2 linked regions of the Prochlorococcus marinus str. MIT 0919 genome follow. The main gene of each other region encodes a partner of the protein of the gene in region 2 in a complex. Links are inferred from orthologs where the notes say so. Each region holds a gene or a part of one and is shown on either strand. Other genes may lie near its edges.

What was found. Proteins that work in one complex are often made in the same cells at the same time.
Region 1: the proteins of uvrA (region 2) and mfd are in contact, whole or in part, in a crystal structure (PDB 4DFC), measured with the Escherichia coli proteins. The link is inferred for Prochlorococcus marinus str. MIT 0919 from one-to-one orthologs.

Annotation. Positions count from the first base shown.
Region 1 is NZ_CP114779.1:301,873-308,108, forward strand. The notes cover bases 1,235-5,246. They hold mfd (transcription-repair coupling factor), read left to right. Parts: upstream 1,235-1,536; coding sequence 1,537-5,046; downstream 5,047-5,246. Other genes in these bases: O5635_RS01865 (hypothetical protein), read left to right, coding at 1,235-1,503; O5635_RS01875 (hypothetical protein), read right to left, coding at 5,047-5,246. Outside these bases: O5635_RS01860 (DUF475 domain-containing protein), read right to left, coding at 26-739; more of O5635_RS01865, read left to right, coding at 823-1,234; more of O5635_RS01875, read right to left, coding at 5,247-5,361; O5635_RS01880 (hypothetical protein), read right to left, coding at 5,887-6,236. UniProt on the Escherichia coli protein: Couples transcription and DNA repair by recognizing RNA polymerase (RNAP) stalled at DNA lesions. Mediates ATP-dependent release of RNAP and its truncated transcript from the DNA, and recruitment of nucleotide excision repair machinery to the damaged site.
Region 2 is NZ_CP114779.1:1,175,953-1,181,669, forward strand. The notes cover bases 1,341-4,833. They hold uvrA (excinuclease ABC subunit UvrA), read right to left. Parts: upstream 4,469-4,833; coding sequence 1,541-4,468; downstream 1,341-1,540. Other genes in these bases: O5635_RS06500 (glycosyltransferase), read right to left, coding at 1,341-1,362; O5635_RS06510 (DNA repair protein RecN), read right to left, coding at 4,513-4,833. Outside these bases: O5635_RS06495 (hypothetical protein), read left to right, coding at 1-1; more of O5635_RS06500, read right to left, coding at 1-1,340; more of O5635_RS06510, read right to left, coding at 4,834-5,717. UniProt on the Escherichia coli protein: The UvrABC repair system catalyzes the recognition and processing of DNA lesions. UvrA is an ATPase and a DNA-binding protein. A damage recognition complex composed of 2 UvrA and 2 UvrB subunits scans DNA for abnormalities.

The DNA.
Region 1 (6,236 bases), 870 kb from region 2 along the record:
ATTGAAGGCTACTTATAAGAGATTATTAAGATGTCTCTTTTTTCGTATAGAATCCCCAAATAAAAATAATAATGAGTATGAAATAAAAGCTATAATCTGTAATATCATTTGTTCTAAATACAGTTTCAATAATTAATTTCACTGCAACTAGTCCTACAGCCAAATACCCAGCAGATTCTAAATTAACGTATATTTCCAACCATTTAACAAAAAAGTCTGCTGTAAACCTTAAAGCAATTACACCTACTAAGGTACCAATGATAACTACCAGAATTTGATCACTAATAGCTACAGCTGTAGTAATACTATCTATCGAGAATGCAAGATCTGTAATAGATAGAAGGAGTATTGTTGAAATAAGTGTATTATGATTATCATCTTCTGTAGTTACGTTTTTGTCACTAATACTTTGGTCTTTCTTTTGAACAAAGTAGTATATGACCAAGTAAAATAGATATATAGATGCTATTACTCTGATAATTGTATACTTTATCACTATATTGGCTGTTAATAACAATATTATTCGTAGAATTAGAGATATAGATATACCTATATTCAAAGCCTTTCTTTGAAGACTGATATTTCGTAATTTTCTTGATATTGAAGCTAGAGCAACTGCATTATCAGCAGAAAGTATTAATTCTAATACTACTATCACTGGTAAAAGGGGAGCCAGTTGGGCCCATCGATCTATACCATCTAATACAGGTGTAAATAAATTTAATGACGCAGAGTCCATAAATTAGAAAATACAGTCTTAGTATGAGGTAAAATAATGTTTGAATTTAACCAGACTTTAGGTTAGATAAATTTAGTAAAAACATGGGATATGATTCGGAACTAGTTCATATTATTGAAGATTTGATAATTGTGAAGGTGGTGAGCATAGATGACAATGGTCATAGAGAAAGTGCTCTGGGACAGGGCACAACCGTATATGAAGCTGAGGATAACGCTATAAAAAGACTTACAGAAAGGTTTAAATCAAATCCTGAGACACCTTTATCTAGGGCTAAACTTAAGGATCCAACCTCTCTATATAAGAAAGTTGCTAAATCAGGTGATCAGACTAGTCTCCCCCAGCATAATTCAGGAAATCCAGTTGCCCAGAATGATGTTCCTGTTGAAGACTGGAGCAAAGAATTAGATCAATTAGATACTATTGTCAAACGCCTTGGCTGGGATCGCGAGTCGGAAAATATATTTTTAAGCAAAATCCTAGGCGTAAGAAGCAGAAATAGAATTACTGATCATTATGAGATGCTATTGGCTATAGAAATGTTGTCAAAACTTAATGAAGGTGCTAATCCAGAAGATATTAATAGATATATTGAGAGGGATTATGTAATTAATTCCTCTAACAACTTATTATCTAGTTTAGATTGGAATACTGAAAAAGCAAGGACCTTTCTTTTTGAAAAATTCAACGTAAATAGTAGATCTGAATTGGATATTAAACAGTTATTATTATTCAATTTAATGTTAAGCAGACATTCTAACTAATTAGAAACTTTTTACTTTTATTTATATATAAAAATGTCTCTCTTACCAATTATTGAAAACTTATCTAATTCCCTGATTACAAAGGAGTTGATAAATAGAATGTCGAGAGATCAAAGGTTAACATTAAGTGGTGGAGGCATGTCAGCTAAGATTTTTTTAGCTAGTTCAATATCATTACATCAACAAAATCCTTTGCTAATAGTAGTCTCTACTTTAGAAGAAGCATCTAGATGGAATGCTCTCTTCCAAGGAATAGGTTGTCAAACTGTACATCTATATCCTACATCTGAGATTTCCCCTTATGAACAGAATGACCCAACATCAGAGATACTTTGGGGCCAAATACAAGTTATAACAGACTTAATTAACCCCCGAGATCGCAATTTTGTAATCATAACTACCGAAAGAGCCTTGCAACCACATTTGCCTCCTAAATCAGAATTTGTTAAACAATGTATTCTTCTAGAAAAAGGAATTGAAATTAATAGTTCGACTATTTCAACTCAACTTACTTCTATAGGTTATAAAAAGACAAACACAACTGATCAGGAAGGTCATTGGAGTAGAAGAGGGGATATTATTGATATTTACCCTGTCAGCAATGAGTTCCCTATACGGATTGAGTTGTATGGGGATGAAATTGATAAAATAAGAGAGTTTGACCCTGTTTCTCAAAGATCTCTTGATACTATTAATAAGATATGTATTCCTCCAACTAACCTTAGTTATCTAATAAGGAACAAGCTAAGAGATACAGATAATGTAGAATCTGACAGATTTTTTTCTCAAGCATATAAAGACTCACTTTCACTAGATAATTTACCTAAATATATTCGTATTTTACTTGGATTTGCCTGGGAGAAACCTTCATGCCTTTTAGACTATTTACCTGAAAATACTATTGTTTTAGTTGATGAAAGGAATCATTGTTTTACTCATTCCCAAGTTTGGGTAGAACATGTGAATGATACTTATAATAGCCTTATCGCCCCTGTTGAAAGCAATCTTCAATTAGATATTTCGAATATAAATAATAATCTTCAAAGGTCAGCAGCATTAAACTTTGCTTCTTTAGATACATATATTGGTTATGAAACAACTAATTTTATTAATGAATATTCTTCTAATAATAAATTTGAGATTGCTGCTAAAAAAATTGAAGTTATGGCGAATCAATTTGGTAGGATTGCTCAGTTTATAAATACCTTCTTAACTCAAAAATATTCAATATACATACTATCAGCACAACCTTCTAGAACTATAGCATTACTGGAAGAACATGATTGTCATGTATTTCAGTTTAATAAAACTAAAGACATAAATGCTTCGTTTGATAATCATAAATTACTTGCCCCAACAGTTATTAAGTGTCCTTCTAGCTTAGAGTTGGAAGGTATTAACTTTGCTCCCTGGAAAATACTAATTCTTACAGATAAGGAAATTTTCGGCCAACAATTTCTTGGTTATAGTGGTTACGTTCGTAGACGTAAAAGTGCTGTAAGTAAGTCAATAAAGGCTAGTAGACTTACAAAAGGAGATTTTGTTGTTCATAGAAATCATGGTATCGGTAAATTTATTAAAATTGAAAAATTTGCTATGAATAATGTTAGTAGAGATTATTTAGTTGTAGAATATCAAGATGGCACTTTAAGAGTTGCAGCAGATCAACTTGGATCCTTAAGTAGATACAGAGCTTCTACAGACAAATCACCTAAGGTTAATAAGTTGGGAGGTAGTAGTTGGAATTCTATTACCCAAAAAGCTAGAAAAGCTATTAGTAAAGTAGCAGTAGATCTCGTAAAACTGTATGCAGAGAGAGAAAAGGTCAAGGGATATAAATTTCCTTCTGATGGACCATGGCAAGGCGAACTAGAAGATTCTTTTCAATATGAACCTACACCCGATCAAATCAAAGCAGTTAGCGACGTTAAAACCGATATGGAACGTCCCAAGCCTATGGATAGACTTATTTGTGGAGATGTTGGATATGGCAAGACTGAAGTTGCCATTAGAGCTGCATTCAAAGCAATTATTGCTGGAAAGCAAGTTGCTTTATTAGCCCCTACAACAATATTGTCTCAACAGCATTGGAGAACAATTACAGAAAGATTTGCTCCTTATCCTATTAAAATTGGACTATTAAATAGATTTAAAACTAATAATGAAAGAAAAAATATCATTAAAGAACTTGAATGTGGTCAATTAGATGCAATAGTTGGTACCCATCAATTATTAGGTAAAACTGTTAAATTTAAGGATTTAGGTCTTTTAATTATAGATGAGGAGCAACGATTTGGGGTTCGTCAGAAAGAACGTATTAAGGAACTTAAAACGAATGTAGATGTTCTAACTCTTACAGCAACACCAATACCACGAACCTTATATATGAGCCTTTCTGGGGTTAGAGAAATTAGTCTAATTACAACCCCTCCACCATTAAGGCGAGCTATTAAAACTCATCTAATACCATATGAGAAAGAAGCAATAAGAAGTGCAATTTGCCAGGAAATTGACAGAGGTGGTCAAATCTTTTATGTCGTACCGAGAGTCGAAGGTATACAAGATATTGTGAAAGAATTAAAATCAATGGTCCCGAATATTAATTTACTAATTGCTCATGGTCAAATGGATGAAGGAGATTTAGAGAATTCAATGATTGCCTTTAATAATGGAGAAGCTGATTTAATGTTGTGTACAACCATTATAGAAAGTGGCTTAGATATTCCTCGAGTAAATACTATAATCATTGAAGACTCTCATTCTTTTGGACTCTCACAGCTATATCAATTAAGAGGACGGGTAGGTAGAAGTGGTGTTCAGGCACATGCTTGGCTGCTTTACCCAAAAGAGGTCTTAATTAATCAAAAAGCTATACGTAGATTAAAAGCGATTCAAGAGTTTAGTGAATTAGGTAGCGGTTATCAGCTTGCCATGAGAGACATGGAAATAAGAGGAGTTGGTAATTTGATAGGTATGCAGCAAAGTGGTCAAATGGAGGCAATAGGTTTTGAAATGTATATGGAGATTTTACATGAAGCAATTTCAGATATACAAGGACAAACAATACCTAAAGTCGATGAAACTAAAATAGATTTACAAGTAACAGCATTTATCCCAAATAGTTGGATTTCTGACAGTGAAGAAAAGATTATAGCCTACAAAGCTGTAACAGACTGCGAAACTTCTAACAAACTTATAGAATTGAGTCTTAATTGGTCAGATAAATATGGCTCTTTACCAGCACCTGTAATCACTTTAATTGAAGTAATGCAATTAAAGTTGTTAGCAAAGTCGTGCGGGATAAGTTGTATCAAGCTTGTAAAACCAAATATTCTTCTCGAAACTAAAATGGAGAAATCTGCCTTTAAGTTACTTCTTAATGGTATCCCTAGCAATTTGCATACTAGATTTATTTATAAAAAGGGGTCAAATATTAATGAAGTAGTAGTTAGAGGTTTGGGCTTACAAGCAACAGAAAAGCAGATAAGTGAATTAAAGGATTGGTTTATGAAGATGAAAAATGAAATAGGAAAGTTTGATTAGTTAATTTTTTTGTTTTAAGAGGTTTGTCAACTTTGACCGAAAATCTGCTTTTTGCATACCTCCTTTAATTTCACCGAGAATTTCAAAATCATCGTTAATGTTATTAACTAACAAATAGGTGGGCCATCCCATTCCTTCCTTGCTTGGGTATTGAGCTAGAAGGATTTTACGGTATTTTCTATATACATTCGTATCCTGCAACATGACATTGATAAAGTCACAACCTAGCTCCTTAGTCACAGAAGAGTCGTAATGTCCCATTCTATGGCAAGTTCCACAATCATCAGAGCTAAACTTTATTAATGTGTAAGTCATTAGTTCTGCTTAATATTCTTTAAATTAAGTCATTTTTGATAGTACTACAATTAAATATTAAGAAATTTTCATAACAATTACTACTTTAATTTTGTTAACAGACCAATAGTAGAACCTAGGAATAGAAGAGGAATTATAATAAGGAGAGGATACAATGTTGATATATGTGAAATATTAAATAATATATATATATCAAATAGAAATGAAACAGATGATATTAGCAATATTGAAAGAGAAATAATAAATATAAATTTAGTCAGGATAGCTGGTAATCCAAGTTGATATCTTATCTTTTTAGTATCTAATTTATCAGTTGTGAAAAGTGCAAATACCAAAATAAGAGCAATTCCTATAACTACCCATAAAACGGATTGGGTTAAAAATAATTTAACTAGTTTACATATAGAAAAGAAAAAACTTATAAAAAAAGTTAAATCTGAAAAAGCATAATTTACATCTACATGGTTAGATATATTTTTGTCGTATTTGTTCTGCATTACAAGTTCGATACAAGGAAATCAATTGTCACACCTTATCTTTTGGCTTTGACTTCTGTTTTTGTATAAGAAGTAGGATTCTAAGTAACCTTATAGTCCCTCCAACTATCAGAAATAAGCTACTTATAAGAAGGATAAAAACAATGACTGCGCCACTTATTTTTGCTAAGGAACTTATTAATTGATTAAGGCTTTCGAAGACATTAAGCCATATTTCAGCGAAAAATATGTTGAAATCAAAAACTCCTGGCACTTGATTTAAAAAAAGTACAAGGTTTATTCCAATTAAAAGCATTAGTGAAGCTTCAATTATTTGTCTTAATTGCTTCTTAGGCTTTCTTTTCGACTTTCCTCTGAAAATGTAGTGAGGGTTATCTT
Region 2 (5,717 bases):
AACAACCTTATCTAAGTCATTTGAATTATCTAATTGAGATTGCATGAAAGAAATATATGTGGATACATGAGCATTCCAACTAAAATAATTAGTAACTCCTTCAATACCACTTTGACTCCATCGGTTCCATAAATATTGGTCAGAGCCAGCTTTTTCAAGAGTTTGTCTAAAAGATTCTAAATCAGAAACATCCACAAGCATCCCATTCGCACATTTAGCCAGAATTTCCGAAGGTCCACCATCATTTGTAGCTACCATAGGCAAACCACAAGCCGCTGCTTCCAGCAATGTCAAGCCAAAAGGCTCAGTTAAAGCTGGGTTAACAAATAAACCATTCCTATATGCTGCCCATCTATATATACCTGCTATTTGATCTCGTTTATGCTTCTTAGGAAATGCAATATGTCCGTAAAGATCATATTTATCTACTAAGTCAAAAATTTGCTGAAAAACATCCCTCTGTTGTTTACCTAATTGTCGAGTATCCTCTCGATTACCAAGAATAAGAACTAAATTATGCCTTTCTCGTAAAATAGGCGATCGACCAAAAACTTCTATCAAAGCAGGTATATTTTTTCTTCTCACTGCTCGTGAAATAGCTAATAAAGGAGGCAAATTAGTATTACGTAAAAAAGGAGTAAATAATTGATCTAACTTTGAGGACTCTGATGATTCATAAGAAGGGTGAAAACGACTTAAATCAACGCCGGGTGGAATAACGTGCACTGCTGAAGAATTAAAATTTCTATATCGCAAATATTGATCGTCTGCTTCTTGAGAAGTACTTGTAATAACCAATTTAGAATTAGCTAGAGAAAGCTCTTCTGCATCGATTCGACGACTAATAGAGTAATTATTTTCAATTTGTTGATGATCCATACCAGAGGTAAGGAGTCTCCTTTTCTTTTCTCTCCCAAGAGAATGTCCAGTAAAAACCAAAGGAATGTCTAAAGAACGGCTTATTAAGGCTCCTACATAACCTGCATCAGCATAATGAGCATGAATCCAATCGGGCAGCCTAGGTTCTTTCTTTAATTGTTGAATTAATTGATCTGCTAAATCATCCAAAAAAGGCCAAAATAATTCTTTTCGAATATACCTTTTAGGACCAAATGGCAATCTTATAATTTGAGCCCCGGGAGCAATAAATTCCGTTTTCTGAGAATAGTCAGAAGAGACCCTTCGATCTTGTATTAATCTAGTTACTAGTTTTACTTGCTCAACTTCTTTACAAGAAGCTAAATGCTTAACGAGTTCCAATACATATAATGTTTGCCCACCAGTATCTGAATCACGACCCAATTCCAAATCGTGAGATCGAATCAGCCCATGCAAATGCAAATGAAGGAGCTGCAATCCCAAACCATTTCAGTAAAGTAATGGCTTCATAATCGAATATGGAGACAATAAAACTAAAGAAAATATAAACAATAAGCTAAAGAAAATATAAATTAACTCCAGATCACTTGATACGAGAGGTCTTTAGCTGAAAACTTTGTAAAAGGAAAAGCAAATTATGGAGAAATGCGAAGAAAAATAATTAGGAATATCGTTGTAATACCTTTTTCAAATAACTTCCAGTGTAACTTGATGAGTTGGCTGCAACGTCCTCAGGAGTACCTGTAGCAACAATATAGCCACCTCTATCTCCACCCTCCGGTCCTAAATCAATAATCCAATCAGCACATCTAATGACATCCAAATTGTGCTCAATCACAATAATTGAATTGCCTTTATCTACTAATCGTTGAATAACATCCATTAATTTATGAACATCAGAAAAACTAAGACCCGTAGTTGGTTCGTCAATTAAGTAAAGAGTTTTACCTGTTGCCCTGCGAGACAACTCAGTGGCCAACTTAACCCGTTGCGCTTCACCTCCTGAAAGGGTAGGTGCAGGCTGACCCAATTTAATATAACCAAGTCCAACATCGACTAAGGTTCGTAATCTGTCAGCAGCCTGAGGAATTGCTGAAAATACATCTACAGATTGTTCGACTGTCATTTCTAATACATCAGCAATTGTGTAACCTTTATATTTAACTTGTAGGGTTTCTCTGTTAAACCTTGCACCTTTACAAACATCGCATTGCACATAAACATCGGGTAAAAAGTTCATTTCAATAACATTTACTCCCTGACCCCGACATGCTTCACAGCGACCACCTTTCACATTAAAACTAAATTGACCCACTTGATAGCCCCTAGCTTTTGCTTCAACTGAAGCAGCAAAAATTTGCCTAATTGGATCAAATGCACCTGTATAAGTAGCAGGGTTAGATCGAGGAGTTCTCCCTATTGGGGATTGATCAATGACAATAACCTTATCTATCGCATTAATGCCTCTAATTTCTGCTACCCCTTTAGGAAAAGGAACTTTTAAGCCAAGTTCATGATTAATAGCAGGGTGTAATAATTCATTGATTAACGTGCTCTTGCCACTCCCACTAACACCGGTAATAGCGACAAGACGACCTAAAGGAAGGTCTACTGAGACGTTTTGAAGATTATTACGATCACAATTAATTAAACGAAGATTCTTCTTGCCTCCCTTACGTCGTTCTTTTGGAGTTGGTATTGACGAACGTCCACTGAGATAAGCACCCGTAAGTGAATTCTCTGCAGATAATAAGTTTTCGATTGAACCTTCTGAAATTATTTGGCCACCATGAATCCCTGCTCCTGGACCTATATCAACAACATAATCGGCAGCACGAATAGTGTCCTCATCATGTTCAACAACTATTAGCGTATTGCCAAGGTCTCTTAATCTCTCCAAAGTATTTAATAAACGATCATTATCTCTTTGATGCAAACCTATACTTGGTTCATCTAATACATACAGAACACCTGTTAAGCCTGCTCCTATTTGAGTTGCCAACCGAATTCGTTGAGCCTCTCCCCCAGATAATGTCATCGCTGGTCTATCCAAAGAAAGGTAATCAAGGCCAACATCAAGCAAAAAACGCAGTCTTAGCCTTATTTCTCTTAAAACCAAATCTCCTATTTGCATTTGACGAGGAGAAAGTAAATTTTTAGAAGGTTTATCAATACCCATTAATTGTTCTATCCGTTTCAAAGTTTCATCAACACTAATTTCAGTTAATTCAGTAATAGAGTAAGGACCTAGTTTTACTGCCAAAGCTTCTGGCTTTAATCTTTTACCCGAACATGCTGGACATGGTACTAAATCCAAAAATTTTTCTAATTTTTGACGAACCGATTCTCCACCTGCATCACGTAATTGTCTTTCTAGGATTGGGAGAATTCCTTCAAAAGGCCTTTTAAAGCCTCCCTTTTGTTTATATCGACTATCAGCTTGTATTAAAATAGGTTTATCACATCCATTTATCAAAATTTCTTTTTGATCATGTGTTAAATCTTTCCAAGGCGTTTTAATTTCAAAGCCATAGGCTTCTCCAACTGAATACAATAAAGAAAAATAATATGAATTTTCCTTTTCACTCCAAGGCGCAACAGCAGCATAAACTGGTAGTGATGGTTCTGGAATAACTCTATCGACAGTAAATTTTTTTAAATGACCAATACCATGACACTCTGGGCATGCCCCGTATGGACTATTAAAAGAAAATAATCTTGGAGATAATTCTTCTATTACAGCTCCATGAATAGGACAAGCAAAATTTTCCGAAAAGAGTCTTTCTCTTTCAATGCCATCCGGTAATTCCTCATTTTTTTTTGGTACAACCTCAACCAAAGCCAATCCATCACCCCGTTTTAAAGCTGTTCTTAAAGAATCTGTTAAACGCTCTTGGATTCCCTCTCTGGCAATTAAACGATCTACAACTACTTCGATTGAATGAGAATGATTTTTATCTAATTCAATATTGTCAGATAACTCTCTAACTTCTTTATTAATTCTTACTCGAGCAAAGCCTTCAGAAGCCAGTCCCGATAATAATTTAGCGTGTGTACCTTTTTTACCTCTGACAACAGGTGCAAGTAACTGATAACGGGTACCGTCTGGTAGAGAAAGAATCTGATCTACCATTTCATCAATAGTTTGAGGACTTATAGGCCTTTTGCATTCGGGACAATGGGGCTCGCCAGCTCTACCAAACAACAAACGCAAATAATCCTGTATTTCGGTAACAGTTCCAACAGTAGAGCGAGGATTATGACTAGTAGATTTCTGATCTATTGAAATTGCAGGAGATAAGCCTTCTATCGCATCAACATCAGGTTTATCAACTTGACCTAAAAACTGACGTGCATAAGCAGACAAACTCTCAACATAACGTCTTTGTCCTTCAGCAAAAATAGTATCAAAAGCTAAAGAGCTTTTCCCGCTTCCACTAACACCAGTAAAAACAATGAATTTATTTCTTGGAATATTCAAATTAATATTCTTCAAATTATGCTGCCTTGCACCACGAATACTTATTAAATCTCCCAACGATTCATTCGTTAAAGATTTTTGTACAGCCTTATCCTTAGAAGGGCCCATCCTCTAAAAAACAGATCATATAAGTTTAGGAAGATTACTGCTATTCATGCAGCTTTCTTCTCTAATAAACTTGCAGCGTACATAGTAGCTTCAGCAAAATCACCGCCAGCCAATTCAGCAAGTTCACGCTTCCTTGCCTGAAAACCCTTTAACTCAAAGACTTTCGAAGCAGTTGATCCATTTATTGAAACCTTAGAAATAGAAAAATGATGATCAGCCAATGCTGCAACTAATGGCTGATGAGTGACACAAAAAACTTGCCTAGTGTCAGATAAGTGCTTTAAAAGATTTGCAACAGCCGAACTGACTCTTCCACTCACACCAGAATCAATTTCATCAAAAATTACCGTACTAGCCCCATCCTGTTCGGCAAGAACAACCTTTAAAGCCAAAATGAATCTAGACATTTCTCCACCAGAAGCTATTTCATGAAGAAGCGAAAGGGGTTGGCCAGGGTTTGCAGAAAATAAAAAATTTACGTTATCAATACCTTGAACAGAAGGCAAACATGGAATTATTCCTACTTGAAATAAAGCATTTTCTAAACCTAAAGATGGTAAGTATTTCATCAAAGAAATTTCTAATTTTTTAGCCACAGATTTACGAAGTTTGGATAATTTCTTATTAGATGAATCACGTTTTTCCCTCGCAAGCCTTTCTTTTTCTTCCAAGAGCTCTAAATTAGTCGAACTATTTTCAGAATTCAAAATGTTATCTAAGGATTCTCTATAAAGAACTAATTCATCTAAGTTTCTATTATAACGAGCTTTTAAATTTTTCAAAAATGATCTTCTTTCTTGAACCTCATTTAATTTATCTGGATTACTTTCTAGCAAAAGATAATAATGCTCTAAATCACTAACGAGCTGTTGCAAATCAGCATGAACATCTAATGCTTTATCAAGATGAGGCTTTAAAGAATGATCCAACTCACTAATGACTTTCAATTCTTTAATAGAAAACAATATATTTTCCAAAGCAGTAGGAGATTCTTCATAAGACTCCTTTAAAAAAATAAAAAGTTTTTGAATACTTTCTTGAAGTCTAACAGCATGTGAAAGTCTATCTTCTTCAGTCTGTAAATGGATTTCCTCTTGAGCATCTGTTATATTAGCAGCCTGCAGTTCTTTGAACTCCGCCATCATAATTTCAAAATTAATTTTATTTTGATTGTACTCATTTCTAGCAGTCTGAAGTGTACAATAAGCTTTGTTCCAATTATTCCAATTATTATTCACTTCTAAAGCTG